DNA from 4 places in the Bradyrhizobium sp. AZCC 2262 genome. Region 1 is predicted to be linked to each of the others. Evidence: predicted binding sites of a transcription regulator. Region 1 holds the regulator's gene; each other region holds the start of a gene.
The links. The regulator LexA, encoded in region 1, represses DNA repair genes until DNA is damaged. The targets are predictions, from matches to a motif close to TGTTCNNNNTGTGTTCNG.
Positions count from the first base shown of each region.

Region 2: the regulator LexA is predicted to act here: its motif matches at 1,854-1,871, upstream of V1283_RS44325 (ribonuclease T2).
Region 3: the regulator LexA is predicted to act here: its motif matches at 837-854, upstream of V1283_RS15205 (single-stranded DNA-binding protein).
Region 4: the regulator LexA is predicted to act here: its motif matches at 1,487-1,504, upstream of V1283_RS40805 (DNA recombination protein RmuC).

Region 1 is NZ_JAZHRT010000001.1:3,924,515-3,928,320, reverse strand. Features, by position in the region: gene V1283_RS18725 (ComEC/Rec2 family competence protein) at 1-551, shown strand, start outside; gene V1283_RS18720 (hypothetical protein) at 620-901, opposite strand; gene V1283_RS18715 (hypothetical protein) at 939-1,355, opposite strand; gene lexA (transcriptional repressor LexA) at 1,579-2,280, opposite strand; gene V1283_RS18705 (molybdopterin molybdotransferase MoeA) at 2,494-3,705, opposite strand.
Region 2 is NZ_JAZHRT010000001.1:9,437,912-9,441,717, reverse strand. Features, by position in the region: gene V1283_RS44345 (ATP-binding protein) at 1-104, shown strand, start outside; gene V1283_RS44340 (DUF3617 domain-containing protein) at 202-750, opposite strand; gene V1283_RS44335 (hypothetical protein) at 857-1,162, opposite strand; gene V1283_RS44330 (hypothetical protein) at 1,330-1,791, shown strand; gene V1283_RS44325 (ribonuclease T2) at 1,914-2,594, shown strand; gene V1283_RS44320 (calcium-binding protein) at 2,751-3,806, opposite strand, start outside.
Region 3 is NZ_JAZHRT010000001.1:3,220,546-3,224,351, forward strand. Features, by position in the region: gene V1283_RS15200 (outer membrane protein) at 1-525, opposite strand, end outside; gene V1283_RS15205 (single-stranded DNA-binding protein) at 1,082-1,573, shown strand; gene V1283_RS15210 (DUF2306 domain-containing protein) at 1,870-2,268, shown strand; gene gyrA (DNA gyrase subunit A) at 2,473-3,806, shown strand, end outside.
Region 4 is NZ_JAZHRT010000001.1:8,698,594-8,702,399, forward strand. Features, by position in the region: gene V1283_RS40800 (GIY-YIG nuclease family protein) at 1-177, opposite strand, end outside; gene V1283_RS40805 (DNA recombination protein RmuC) at 247-1,455, opposite strand; gene def (peptide deformylase) at 1,627-2,154, shown strand; gene fmt (methionyl-tRNA formyltransferase) at 2,293-3,225, shown strand; gene truA (tRNA pseudouridine(38-40) synthase TruA) at 3,225-3,806, shown strand, end outside.

The sequences.
Region 1 (3,806 bases):
TGCCGCAGCCGGACATCCTCATCTCCGCCGACGGCCGCCATGTCGGCGTCCGCGGGCAGGATGGCCTGCTGCATCTGATGCATGCGGCCAAAGGCTCCCGCGATGTCTTCCTGCTGAAGGAGTGGCTGGCGGCGGATGCGGACGCGCGAACGGCGGCTGACGCGTCGCTCACCGCAGGCGTCTCATGCGACGACCTTGGCTGCGTGATGCAAACCGGCGGCGGCCTGATCGCGCAGGCGCACAAGCCCGAGGCGCTGGCGGACGATTGCGAGCGTGCGGCGCTCATTGTGACCATGCGGCAGGCGCCCGCTTCATGCACGGCTTCCGTCATAAATGCCGAACGGCTGCGGCGGCAGGGCGCGATGGCGTTGCGGCAAGGCCGTGAGGGATTTGTCGTCGAGGCGGCAAAACCGAGGGGCATCGACCGCCCGTGGTCGCCGGCCATCGCCGACGAGAGCGAGGCAGACACCACCGTGCTTGCGCCGCGAGTGGTGCCGCCGCGCGCCGTCGACGCCACCCCCGCCGAGGCCGACCTTCAGGCGGAGGAGTAGGCGAAACATAGCGTTTTCGAGCGAAGTGGAAGCCGGTTCGCGTAAAGAAAACGCGTCAAGACAAAAAACTAGTGCTCGTCGAGCGAGGGACTTGAGGGGTGGGCCGGTATTTCGAAAGCGCCGAGGTGGAATTCCTCGGGCGCGTCGGGGGTCGACGGCAGGTTGACCAGCGTGAACGACGCCTCGGGGAATTGCCGCCAGATCGCGAGATCTTCGGCCGTGATGGTGAGCCAGCCGTACCGGAACATGTACCGTCCGGGTTCCGTGACGCGACCGGCTCTTTGCCATGTGACTTTGTTGACCACCGACCGCCCCTCGGTGCCGAGTTTCTCACAAAACCATATCAGCATGATCCGCCGGCATAAACCGGCGGATCAAGCGCGTCGTCTAACCGGTCACGATGGATTCGGCCGGTGGCGCTTCCGTCACCTTCGCCGCACGTTCGCCCTCGGTCACAGGCAATTGCAGCACGGTCGCGCGCTGGCCTTCGCAAAGCTGCGTCACCAGCACATGGCTTCCGTCGGGAAATTCGATCGCGTCATGGTGGCGATCGGACACTTCGGGCTCGATCTGGTTGAACTTGGCGACCCGCCAGTCGGTGGTTCGCGTCCAGATCCACCGGTTGTCGTATCGGACGTCCTGGGCGAACGCCAGTTCGGTGCCGGGAAGCATGCAGACCGCCACTGCCGGCTCGCGTTCCGACGCAAAGCCGCGGGTCGATGTACCGCGGAATGTCGTGGTGATCAGCGTCTCGCCGACCTGGGCAGGCCGCGTCTTCACCGCATGCAGGCTATAGTCACACATCGGATGGCTCCCTCGTTTGAGATAGCGGACCCGTGTCTGGAAGGAGGCACCGGCCTCTATCAGAGCTGACTTGGCGCACAGCGTTTTCTTGCTTCTGGGCAATTCTGCGACTGGCGCACTACGTCTAAATCACAAACGCGCTAACGCGGCTTGGTTCCAGGCGCGCACAAAAAACCCTCGCCGAAGGCCGGGGCGTCGCAGTCGTGTCCGCAAAGCCAGCCGGTCAGTATTTGCGGTAAAGCCCGATCAATTTGCCCTGAATCCGGACCCGGTTCGGCGGCAGGATGCGGACTTCGTAGGCAGCATTGGCGGGCTCCAGCGCGATCGAGGCGCCGCGGCGGCGGAAGCGCTTTAGCGTGGCTTCCTCCTCGTCGATCAGCGCCACCACGATGTCGCCGGTGTCGGCGGTCTCATTGCGCTGGATCAGCGCCATGTCGCCGTCGAGAATGCCGGCGTCGATCATGGAATCGCCGCGCACTTCGAGCGCGTAGTGCTCGCCGGAGCCGAGCATGTCAGGCGGCACGCTGATGGTGTGGCTGCGGGTCTGCAGCGCCTCGATCGGCGTACCGGCGGCGATCCGGCCCATCACGGGGACGGCGACCGGGCGATTGCCATCGTCCTCGGTAGTCGGCGCGCTCACCGTGCGCTTGCCGAGCGTGCCTTCGATGACGCTCGGCGTGAAGCCGCGGCGGCCGTTGCCGGCGGCTGCCAGCTCCGGCAGCTTGATGACTTCGATGGCGCGGGCGCGGTTGGGCAGGCGGCGGATGAAGCCGCGCTCTTCCAGCGCCGTAATCAGGCGGTGGATTCCGGATTTCGAGCGCAGGTCGAGCGCATCCTTCATCTCGTCGAAGGAGGGCGGTACGCCGGCCTCTTTCAGCCGTTCATTAATGAAACGCAGAAGTTCGTACTGTTTGCGCGTAAGCATCGCGAGCATTCCCCCGGTTGGCACAAATCTTTCGGTCCCGAATCTCTGGGGTCCATCACGAGAGTCCCCAAAACTCCCAGTCATAGACACTAGCAGTCGAAACAAATCATGAACGGACACTATATGTTCGATATGTGTTCCGCAACCACTTAATTTCAGGTGAACGCGTCGCGGCTTCGGCCCAAGACCACCTTTACAGGCACGCTCAGGACGTCATTCCGGCAGCCGGAGCAGCTCGCAAGGCGAACCCTTTGCGGCAGCCGGCGCGAACGGCGGACGTATCACAAGTGCCCGTGCCGCAGCGAGATTCCCGAGCAGCGATGAATCCTGGAGATTCACCGGCACCGCGATCAGCGTGCCGTCCTCGCGCGCTTCGAGGCGTGCGCGAAGATAGTCTTCGCGCTGGTCGTTGGCGGCGAGATCGCGCCCCAACAGGGCGCTTTCGCGCCGGTGATGGATTGTGTCGCGGCCCGACAGCGCACGAATCAACGGGACCAGAAACAGGAAACCGCAGACATAGGAAGAGACGGGATTGCCGGGCAGGCCGATCACGCGCATCGTGCCGAGCCTGCCATGCATCATCGGCTTGCCGGGCCGCATGGCTATGCGCCAGAACGCCATGGTCGTGCCCTCGGCCTCCAGCGACTGTTTGACGAGGTCGTGGTCGCCGACCGAGGCGCCGCCCATGGTGATCAGGATATCCGCGTCCGCCTCGCGCGCACGGCGGATGCCTTGCGTGGTGGCGGGGACCGTGTCGGCGGCGATTCCGAGATCGACGACCTCGGCGCCCTCGGCGCGCGCCAGCGCCCGCAAGCCGTAGCCGTTGGAATAGACGATCTGGCCAGGGCCGGGGATCTCGCCCGGCATCACCAACTCGTCGCCGGTGCCGAGGACCGCGACTTTCGGGCGGCGGTGCACCGCAAGCTCCGGATAGTTCATGCCGGCGGCGAGCGACAGATCGCGGTCGGCGAGGCGGCGTCCGCGATTGAGCAAAACATCGCCCTCGCGGAAATCGACGCCGGCGGGCCGGATATGCCGCCCCGCAACGGCGGCTTCCGTGATGGTGATCTGATCGCCGTCGACGCCGGTATCCTCCTGGATGATGACGGCGTCGGCGCCATCAGGGATCACGCCGCCGGTGAAGATCCGCACCGCTTCGCCTCGGCCTACCTTCCGCTCGAACGGGCGGCCGGCGGCGACCTCGCCGATCACCTTCAGCCGCACCGAGAGATCGGGGGAATCCGCCGCGCGCACCGCGTAGCCGTCCATCGCCGACATCGCCTGCGGCGGCTGCGTCCGCCGTGCCGCGACGTCGCGCGCCAGCACGCGATGAAAGGCATCGTCGAGCGCGATCATTTCCTCGGGCAGGGGGACCGCGCCGGCAAGGATCGCAGCAAGCGCATCGGCGACAGGCATCAAGGCCACGGGCAGACCTCCAGGAGCATGATCCGGAAAGGTGGACACCGGTTTTCCGAATAGATTATGCTCAAATCAAAGGGATAGAGCGGGATGACGGTTCGAAGCAA
Region 2 (3,806 bases), 5.5 Mb from region 1:
GGCTCGCCATCGCCCGCGACATCGCCCGCTCGCATGGCGGCGACATCACGCTCGGCGACAGCCCGATGGGCGGCTTGCGCGCGGCAGTAAGGGTGCCGGTGTAGGTCCCAGCCTACTTTGCATGGGGTTGTTTTCGATATTTTGTGTCGGGACCCTGCGGCGTACCACCGAAGCCAACGGCGGGTCCCGATCCGCTCTGGATTACTGCTTCGCCGGTGCCTTCGGAATCAGCGCCTTCAGCTTTTCCATGTCCTTGATGTTCATCTTCATGCCGCCGGGCATCATGATGTCGCCGACCTTCTGGTCGGGCTTGCAGGCGCCGAGCCATTTGGCCTCGATCGTCGTGGTTCTGTCGCGCCCCGCGCCGGCCGCGCCGCCTTCGCTGTGCGAGGTCGATTTCACGCTGTAGGCGGAATTGAAGTCGCCGGTAATCTCGGCATGCGACTTGATCGTCATGCCGGCGATGCCGCAGACGGAATCGGTGACATAGCCTGCTGACGTCTTCTGGATATCCTGCTTCGAGCACATCTCCTTGGCCATCGGCGAGAACGCGGTGCTCATGTCCTTGTCGGTGGTCTCGTCGGTGCATTGCTGCATCGTCATCTCAGGTGATGGCGCGCCTGTGCTCAGCACCTTCATCTCCCACAGTCCGGCCTTGCGGATCGGCAACTCCACGGCGACGGCGCCGCTGACCGGCAACAGGGCAAGCAGACCAACGGCCGAACAAGACACAAGAAGCAGTCGTCTCATGGGTGAGCTCCCCTGGTTTCTTCCACAACATCGTGGCGCGCGAAGTGAACACACGCCTCGCGTGGCAAAAACATGTCCAGCCGGAAAACCAGGGTAGCGGCTACGCTCAGTAAAGCGTGCGCAGCGGCCGCTCGGCGGCGCCATAGGGCACCCAGCGGCAGGCAAAGGAAACGTAGCCGCCGTAGTATGGCTGCACGCCGAGGAATTTCACCACCTTGCCGTAGCGGGCGCAGTGGTCGACGGCGAGCTGGCGGGCATCAGCCTGCGTCGCGAGCGTATAGGCGACGATGCCGCCGGTGTCGTTGCCCTTGAACGCCGGCACCGTGTCGATGTCCAACCACTGCGCCTGCGCCGGCGCGCCCGCCAGCATTCCGCCCATGGCAATCAGGCTCGCGGCCACAATTCTTCGCATCGCAGACTCCGTTTCGCTCGAAGCCCACCATAGTGTGCGCCGAAGGCCATGGAAAGAATGGGTTGCATCACGAGGCGGACTTGGCTGTCAGGTGTTGCCGCGCTGCACTTGACCTTGTCGGGGCTTCGCGGCACCGTCCCTTGCGTTGATTTACTGGCGGATTCCCCATGCGCAACCTGTTCAAATCCTTGAGAGCACTCGGCCCGATGGCGGCGGCGGTCGCCCTGCTGGTCTCCAGCCATGCCGCCCAGGCCGCCAATCCGTTGGAGCTGAATTTCGGCCTGTTCGGCCCGAAGTATGATGGCCGCGTCGCCGAATGCGAGCGGGCGCTGTCGACGATCACATCGCAGTTCCAGGAAAAGGAAGGCAAGTTCTGGAATTCGGCGCTGACGATCACGGCCTATAGCCGGATCCACGAAACCGCGTTCCGGCCCTGGCAGTCCGACAACATTCCGCGCCGCTATTGCAGCGGAGACGTGATGCTGAGCGACGGCAAGATGCGTACCGTGCACTTCTCGATCATCGAGGATGGCGGCTTTGCCGGCTTCGGACAGGGCGTCGAATGGTGCGTGACCGGGCTTGACCGCAACTGGGCCTATAGCCCCGGCTGCCGGGCAGCCAGGCCCTGATTCGCTCAGTCCGCGCCGATTGAACCTACCCTCCACGCCGGGCTTTCGCGGTCGCTTAATTTTGTTCTTGAAATGTTCCGTCTCCCTGCTAGGCTCCCGGTAGTCGAGTAGAGGGGCGTTCGATGCACCGATCCGTTATTATTTCGCGGCTTCTGATTTCGCTGGCGCTTGCTGTCGTCTCCGCCGGGATGGCGTCCGCCCAGGACCGCCGGCAGAACACGCCGGGCGAGTTCGATTTTTATGTCCTTGCCCTTTCGTGGTCGCCCTCGTTCTGCGAGGCGTCGGCCGAGCGCGGCAATAGCGGACGCTCGCAAGTCCAGTGCGAACGGCCCTATTCCTTCGTCGTTCACGGCCTGTGGCCGCAATATGAGCGCGGCTTTCCCGAATATTGCCAGCGGCCGTCGCCGCGGCTCGATCGCAACATCATGACCTCGATGCTGGACCTGATGCCGGCGCCCGGCCTGATCTTCAACGAGTGGGACAAGCACGGCACCTGTTCGGGGCTTGGCGCGCGGGCCTATTTCGAGAGCGTCCGCAAGGCGCGCGCGGCGGTGAAGATCCCCGAGGAATTCCTGCAATTGTCGGAACAGAAGACCATCGCCCCGGCTGATCTCGAAGCGGCCTTCATCAAGGTCAATCCGGGCTTGAGCAGCTCGGCGATTTCGGTGACCTGCTCCAGCCGGCGCCTCAGCGAGGTACGGATCTGCCTGAGCAAGGACATGCAATTCCGCGCCTGCGAGGAACTCGACCGCCGCGCCTGCCGCCGTGACGACGTGGTGATGCCGCCGGTGCGCGGCGGCTGAAGATCCGCTTCCGCCATGCCAAGGGCAATATACCCAAAGCATGGTTGCCCGCCTTTGCGCAGACTGCCCAGAGTTGTCTGCGTCCCCGGTCATCCACGGCCTATTGTCGTCTGCAAGGTACGTGGATGGCCGGGACCCTTCTACGCCGGCGCTGCGTCAGGCGCGAATGTCCACGCTGCTATGATCGGCGAAGCTCAGTCGTGCCGATCCATTGCTGCCGAGATCGAAAACGAGGGAATCGTTCGAGCCCTTGAAGTTTACAGTGGCCCTGCCGTACTGCTGGGTGATGACAACATCATTCAGCGAATAACCACTGATCGAGAAATCAACGCTGTCGCTGCCGTTGTCGAGCCGAACGACATCGTTGCCATCACCCTTGGCAAAATTGATCGTGGAATTATCACCCGTTACCTTGATGTAATCGTCACCGGCGCCGCCCGTCACGGTCGAAGATCCGCCGACCTGGATCATATCGTTGCCAGCGCCCCCATCGACGACAGAATTATCATAGGTCCGAACGTGGTCATCGCCGTCGCCGGCCGACACGGTCGCATGCGAGTATGTGCGGACGGTGTCGTCACCGGTACCGGCGTCGACAACCGCATGGTCATAGGCGTCGATGAAATCGTTGCCCGCGCCGCCGCTCAGGTTGGCGTGATCGTAGGCACTGAGGCTGTCGTCGCCGGCGCCGCCGTCAAGGGTGGAATTGCCGTAGGTTTTGAGCCTGTCGTTGCCGTTGCCACCCGAAACGCTCGAATACCCATAGGTGTAGATGTGGTCATCGCCGTCACCGCCGGTTACCGTCGAATGATCATACGTGCTGACAAAATCATTGCCGGCGCCGCCATCCACGGTCGAATGGCCATAGGTCCTGACGAAATCGTCACCCTCGCCGGCGACGACGTTGGCCCGGCCATCGACATCGATCACATCGTCGCCCGCGCCGGAATCGATCGTGGCGTTGCTGGCCTGAACCCTGATGCTGTCGTCACTGGCTCCGGTGATAATCTCGAACAGATCCATGCCGACCGACAGGCCGTTGTTGGTACCGCTGCTGCGAAGCGCCGCCGCCGACCCGCCGGTGCGAAAGGCATCGAGCTGTGCATGCAGCTGATCGACCACGGATCGTTCTGCCGACGCCCGCGCCAGCAACAGCTTGGCGCGGTACGAGATGCTGACCGTGGTGACCGAGACATCGAGCGTCGATGACGA
Region 3 (3,806 bases), 700 kb from region 1:
GTCATCACCGGTGGTGCCGGTGACGATGCCCGTGGGAATATCGACGATGCGGAAACGATCCGCGGTGACGGCCGCGCCGCCCTTGACGTAGAACAGAACGTTGTTGGCGGCCCAACCGACCTGGCCGGTAATCAGGCCGAATGCATCGATCTTCGATTCGTTCCTGGAGCCGAGGAAGAGCGTGCTCGCGTTGCTGCCCCTGAAGTCCGCCCAGTTGCCCTGGCCTTCAATACCGAACACCCAGGTGCCGGTCTGCCAGCGATAACCGATCTGACCACCGGCGGTGCCGCCGGTCGCGTCATGGCAACCCTCACCGCCGATAAAGAGAGCAGGCGCCACCGAATCCCAGCACTTGCGGCTCGAACCCCAACCACCGTTGGCGCCGATATAGAAGCCGCTCCAGTCGTACACGACGGCGATCGGTGTCGGCGGGGCCTTGACGTAAGGACGCGCCGCGAGGTCGGCAGCCGCCGCTGGTGCCGCGAACGCGATGAGAGCAACCGTACCTAACAGAAACTTCTTCATCCTCTATCTCCAGCTCTTGCCCGCTTCCGTTGGTCCCGAAGCGTTGCCGTGATGACGCGAGCGCCCGCGCCGGTAGGTAATTTTATAGCGTGACTCGCTCAAAAATTGCGTCTCCAAATTGCAACACTTGTGACCCAAAATATGGAGTCAAGCTCATGATATACTTACGTTATTCACGCTAGCGGGCGGAACTTTCAGTTCCATTTTGTCATTTTCTGGGCTCGATTGTGGCGAACTGAGGTCGCCATATAGTTGAATGGCGAGTCGGCCCCGAGACGACCCCCAGTCGACCCCATAGCGACGTGAGATTCCGGAACAAAGCTGGAACACCTGCAGGGGCGATGCTATATGTGGATAACCGCAGACTTGCCGAGGGATCGCTAAGTCGGCGGGCTTTGCGAGCGTATAGGGTCGTTTCAGATGTCCTGATGCGGACGCAGCGAGCGGACAAGGCGACAGGTCAAGAAACTGGCGACAGGTCAGGAATTGAAGGCGGCCGGCACTTGGCGGGCTCGACCAGTGATTTTTGCCCGGCGATATCGAGTGGAGAGCGGCGATGGCGGGAAGCGTAAACAAGGTGATTCTGGTCGGCAACCTCGGCAAGGATCCTGAAATCCGGCGGACACAGGACGGGCGGCCGATTGCCAATCTGAGCATCGCGACGTCGGAAACCTGGCGCGACAAGGGCACCGGCGAGCGCAAGGAAAAGACCGAGTGGCACCGCGTCGTGATCTTCAACGAGGGACTCTGCAAGGTCGCCGAGCAATATCTGAAGAAGGGCGCCAAGGTTTACATCGAGGGCGCGCTGCAGACCCGCAAATGGACCGACCAGAGCGGCGTCGAGAAATACTCGACCGAAGTCGTGCTGCAGGGCTTCAACTCGACCCTGACCATGCTGGACGGCCGCAGCGGCGGCGGTGGTGGCAGCTTCGGCTCCGACGATGCCGGCGATTTCGGCTCCAGCAGTCCGGCCAGTTCGGCGCCGCGGCGGGCCGTGGCCGCCGGCGGTGGCCGCAACAGCGACATGGACGACGACATCCCGTTCTAAGCTGGAAGCCTGATCAATTGCCACGCAAGGTGACGCGTCCTCAGGGCAGGCGTCGCTCCGCAGCAAGGCAGTGGGGGCGCATGCGCCCGCGCTTCCAAGGCATTAGCGGCATTCCGTAAAAGCCAAACCCTCTGCTCCCGTTGCGATTTGCGGCCCGCCCGCCATCGGGACGGAAGCTTCGATCTCGACTTAACTTGACAACGTCAAGATTGAACTTGACGGTGGAAAGATTGATGTGAATACTCCTTACATGAGACCGGGCTGCTGGCTTGGTCGAATGAACGCGGGAGTTTCAAATGTCGCTTGCGCCGTTGCTCAATGCCGCTCCTGCAATACCCCTTCATGCCTTTGCGGCGATGGCCGCCTTCGCGCTTGGCGTGGTGCAGCTCGCAGCTCCAAAGGGGACGCTGCCGCACCGGACGATCGGCTGGATCTGGGTCGGCCTGATGGCCACCGTCGCCGCCAGTTCGCTCTGGATCCACGAGATCAGGCTGTTCGGCCCGTGGAGCCCGATCCATCTGCTCTCGATCTACGTTCTGATCATGCTGCCGATCGCCGTTATCGCCGCACGCCGCCATAATGTACGGCGCCATCGCCTGGCGATGATCGGCATGTTCACGGGCGGGTTGGTCATCGCCGGCCTGTTCACCTTCCTGCCGGGGAGGATCATGCATGCCGCGGTTTTCGGCCAATAGGCGGACGAGCGAAAACGCCGTTTTGGGCGCTGCCTTTCCGGTCCCAAAATGGCGGTTCCAGCAAGGCTCGCGAGTGACGCCTTCAATCCCGGTAAGTCCATGAAAAAACGAGCGGAAAAACAGCGCGTCCGGAGCGCTTCGGGGTGGTTATCGGACCCCCGATGCGCTATATGATTCTCAGCTGAGAACTGACCGGATTCCCCTTTGTCTGACCCTGAAGATAACAAGCCCGGCGAGCCGCCGGAGCCCTCCGATATCCGTCCCGTTTCCATCCTCGACGAGATGAAACGCTCCTACCTCGATTATGCCATGAGCGTGATCGTGGCACGCGCGCTGCCGGACGCGCGCGACGGGTTGAAGCCCGTGCATCGCCGCATTCTCTACGCGATGCATGAGAACGGTTTTGAGTGGAACAAGTCGTACAACAAGTCGGCGCGTACCGTCGGCGACGTCATCGGTAAATACCATCCCCACGGCGATCAGTCGGTCTATGACGCGCTGGTGCGTCTGGCGCAGGATTTCTCCATGCGCGTGCCGCTGATCGACGGCCAGGGCAATTTCGGCTCGGTGGACGGCGATACGGCGGCCGCCATGCGGTACACCGAATCCCGGCTGACCAAGATCGCGCAGACGCTGCTCGACGATATCGACAAGGACACCGTCGATTTCCAGGCCAATTACGACAGCCGCGACCGCGAACCGACGGTGCTGCCGGCGAAATTCCCGAACCTTCTTGTCAACGGCGCCGGCGGCATCGCCGTCGGCATGGCGACCAACATCCCCCCGCACAATCTCGGCGAAGTCATCGATGCCTGCGTGGCGCTGATCGACAATCCGGCGCTTACGATCGACGACCTCATCAACATCGTGCCGGGACCGGATTTCCCGACCGGCGGCATCATCCTCGGTCGCCAGGGCATCCGCTCGGCCTATCATCTGGGCCGCGGCTCGATCGTGATGCGCGGCAAGGTGACGATCGACACCATCCGGAAGGATCGCGAAGCGATCATCGTCACCGAAATTCCCTACCAGGTGAACAAGGCCACCATGGTCGAGCGCATCGCCGAACTGGTGCGCGAGAAGAAGATCGACGGCATCTCCGACCTGCGTGACGAATCCGACCGCGACGGTTTTCGCGTCGTCGTCGAACTGAAGCGCGATGCGGTGCCCGACGTGGTGCTGAACCAGCTCTATCGTTTCACGCCGCTGCAGACGAATTTCCCGGCCAACATGGTGGCGCTCGACGGCGGCCGGCCGCAGGTGATGAACCTGAAGGACCTGCTGACGCTGTTCGTCGCGTTCCGCGAGCAGGTGGTCACGCGCCGCACCAAATTCCTGCTCAACAAGGCCCGCGACCGCGCTCATATCCTGGTCGGTCTTGCGATTGCGGTCGCCAATATCGACGAGATCATTCGCGTCATCAGAACCTCGCCCGATCCGACCACCGCGCGCGACACGTTGATGTCGCGGGACTGGCCGGCCAGGGACGTGGAAGCGATGATCACGCTGATCGATGATCCCCGGCACCGGATGGCGCC
Region 4 (3,806 bases), 4.8 Mb from region 1:
ATCATCGAACTGTTCGAAATAGACCAGTTTGTGAACGCCATATCGCTTCGTGAAGCCTTTCATGAGTTCGAGACGATGCTCACCAACCCGTCGGATGAGGTCATTCGTCACGCCGATGTAAAGTGTGCCGCCGATGCGGCTGGCGAGAATGTAGACGTAGTAGCTGCGTGCTCCCATCTGCCGTCTCTGGAATACTGGGTCGCCCGGTCAAGCCGGGCGATTTTTGTCGCTGCAGCCCAAGAAATACTACTCCCCCGCCTGCAGCTTGCGCGGGGCGGGGAACAGTTCGGCCGTCTCACTCTTGACGAAGCGCGGCACTTCCACCGGCGCATCGGTCTTGCTGAAATCGAGTTCCTCGATTCGCCCGGCGCGCTTCTCGATCTTGTCGGCGGAAATCAATATCTGCCGAACGTCCTCGTTGACGTCGCCAAAATGCTTCTGCAGCTTCAGCACGCGCTCGCGCAGGCGCCCCAGATCGTCGCCGAGGTTGAGCACCTCGGTGCGGATCTGGTCGGCGGCATCGCGCATGCGCGCGTCTTTCAAAATCTGCTGCATCACCTGGATCGCCAGCATCAAGAGCGAGGGCGACACCAGCACGACGCGGGCGCGGTAGGCCTTCTGGATCACGTCGTCAAAACCGTCGTGGATTTCGGCATAGACCGATTCCGACGGCACGAACATCAGCGCGGTATCCTGGGTCTCGCCGGTGATCAGATATTTCTCGGCGATATCGTTGACGTGTTTCATCACGTCGTTGCGCAGGCGCTGGGTGGCGAATTTGCGCTCCTCGTCGCTGCGCGCGTCGTGCAGCGCGGTCATCGCTTCCAGCGGAAATTTCGCGTCGATGCAAAGCGGGCGCTGGTCGGGCAGGAACACCACGCAATCCGGCCGCTTGCCTGATGAGAGCGTATACTGGAACTCGTAGGAGCCCTGCGGCATGCCGTCCTGCACGATCGCTTCCATCCGCGCCTGGCCGAACGCGCCGCGCGACTGCTTGTTGGCGAGCACGTCGCGCAACGTGGTCACTTGAGACGTCAGGTCGGTGAGGTTCTTGTGCGCGTTGTCGATGATGCCAAGCCGCTCGTGCAGCACACGCAGGCTGTCCATGGTGTGGCGCGTGGTCGCTTCCATCGACTGGCCGACGCGGTGCGTCACCGAATCCAGCCGCTCGTTGACCGCGCGCGCCATCTCGGCCTGGCGGCCGGCCAGCGATTGGGCCATGGCGTCCACCCGGCCGGTCGACTCACTCTGCGCCCGCAGCATCTCGCTCAAGCGCTCTTCCAACTCGTCGGCGCGGATCGCCTGCGCCATCGCCAGTTCCGCACCCCGGCGGCCGGAGCGGGCAATGACGATGGCAATCGTCAGCAGCAGCAGCAAAGCGAGCACGCCAAAACCTGCCAGCGCCTCGCCGACGTGAATCGGCAGATCGCCGACGATGAAGAGAATTTCATTCATGCCCGACTTGTAGCCCGATTCGCCGGCTTTCGCGAACGAAGAGGGAACATTTATGGTAAATGAGGGATTAATTTTCGTGGTTAACGCCGCCTTAAAAATCATGGTTAAGGCCGCCTTAACGGAGGCCCCGGCGCATTGACCGCGACAAATCAGCAGCTTAAATCGCGCGCTATGGCCTTAAGAGAAATCATCATCCTGCCGGACAAGCAATTGCGGCTTGTCTCCAAGCCCGTCGAGAAGGTGACGACGGAGATCCGCAAGCTCGCCGACGATATGTTCGAGACCATGTACGACGCGCCCGGCATTGGGCTCGCGGCGATCCAGGTCGCGCAGCCCTTGCGGCTGATCACCATGGACCTCGCCAAGAAGGACGAGAACGGCGAGACCAAGCCGAGGCCGCGGGTGTTCATCAATCCGGAAATCATCTCCTCGTCCGAGGAATTGTCGGTCTACGAAGAAGGCTGCCTTTCGATCCCCGAATATTACGAGGAGGTCGAGCGCCCGGCGCAGGTTCGCATCCGCTTCACCGATCTCGACGGCAAGGTGCACGAAGAGGACGCCGACGGCCTGTTCGCCACCTGCATCCAGCACGAGATCGACCACCTCAACGGCGTGCTGTTCGTGGACTATCTGTCGAAGCTGAAGCGCGACCGCGTGATGAAGAAATTTACCAAGGCCGCCAAGCGCGCGGCGGAGTAATTCGCGATTCTCTCAGCCGTCATGGCCGGGCTCGTCCCGGCCATCCACGTCCTTCGCGCCAGGAAGGAAGAACGTGGATACCCGGGACAAGCCCGGGCATGACGGATAGACCTAGCTCAGAACGGGTTCGTCCGCGCCATGTCCCTCCGCCTGATCTTCATGGGCACGCCCGATTTCGCGGTGCCGACGCTGCTGGAACTCGTCGCCCACGGCCACGAGGTCGTGGCCGTCTACACCCGCGCGCCGAAGCCGGCGGGGCGCGGCATGAAGCTGCAGCCGACGCCAGTCGAACAGGAAGCGCGGCGGCTCGGGATTCCCGTGCTGACGCCGACGACGCTGAAGACCCCGGAAGCGCTCGACGAATTTCGCGCGCACCATGCCGATGCGGCCGTCGTCGTCGCCTACGGCATGATCCTGCCGCAGGCCATCCTCGATGCGCCACCGCTCGGCTGCTTCAACCTGCATGCCTCGCTGCTGCCGCGCTGGCGTGGCGCCGCGCCGATCAACCGCGCGATCATGGCAGGTGATGCCGAGAGCGGCGTGATGGTGATGAAGATGGATATAGGCCTCGACACCGGCGATGTCGCGATGGCCGAGCGGCTGGCGATCACGGACACCATGACCGCCGCCGATCTGCATGATGCGCTGGCGCCGCTCGGCGCCGACTTGATGGTGCGCGCGATGGGTGGGCTCGCTCGCGGCGGGCTGCAACTCCAGAAACAGAGCGAAGACGGCGTCACCTACGCGGCCAAGATCGAGAAGGCCGAAGCGCGGATCGACTGGACGCGGCCCGCGCGCGAAGTGCTGCGGCACATTCACGGGCTGTCACCGTTTCCCGGCGCCTGGTGCGAGCTGCCGGCGGAAGCGGAACCGGTACGCCTCAAGATATTGCGCTGTGAGCTCGTCAACGGCTCGGGTGCGCCCGGCGACGTGCTTGACGACAATCTTGCCATCGCCTGCGGCGACCGCGCCATTCGTATCATCGAGCTGCAGCGCGCCGGCAAGGCGCCGATGAAGGCCGCGGAATTCCTGCGTGGCACGGCACTGAAGCCTCCCGCGCGGCTAAACTGATGCCCCGCTACAAACTCATCATCGAATATGACGGCACGCCGTTCTCGGGCTGGCAGATCCAGGACAACGCGCCGACCGTGCAGAGCGCGCTGGAGACGGCGGTAAAGGCGATCTGCGGCGAGGACGTGCGCGTCCATGGCTCGGGGCGCACCGATGCCGGGGTGCATGCGCTGGCGCAGGTCGCGCATTGCGATATCGAAAAGCCGTTTCCGCCAGGGCGGCTGCGCGATGGGCTGAACGCGCATCTGCGTCCGCATCCGATTGGCGTGCTCTCGGCGGAAATCGTTGCCGATGATTTCGAAGCGCGTTTCTCCGCCAAAAGGCGTCACTACCGCTACCGCATCACCAACCACCGCGCCAATCTCGCGCTCGACATCAAGCGAAGCTGGCGGATACCGCGTCATCTCGATACGGACGCGATGCACATCGCCGCCCAACGCCTGCTCGGCAAGCACGATTTCACGACCTTTCGCGACACCGAATGCCAGGCGAAATCGCCGGAGAAGACACTCGACCAGCTCGACGTGATCAGGGACGGCGACGAGGTTTCGATCCTCACCTCCGCGCGGTCGTTCCTGCAC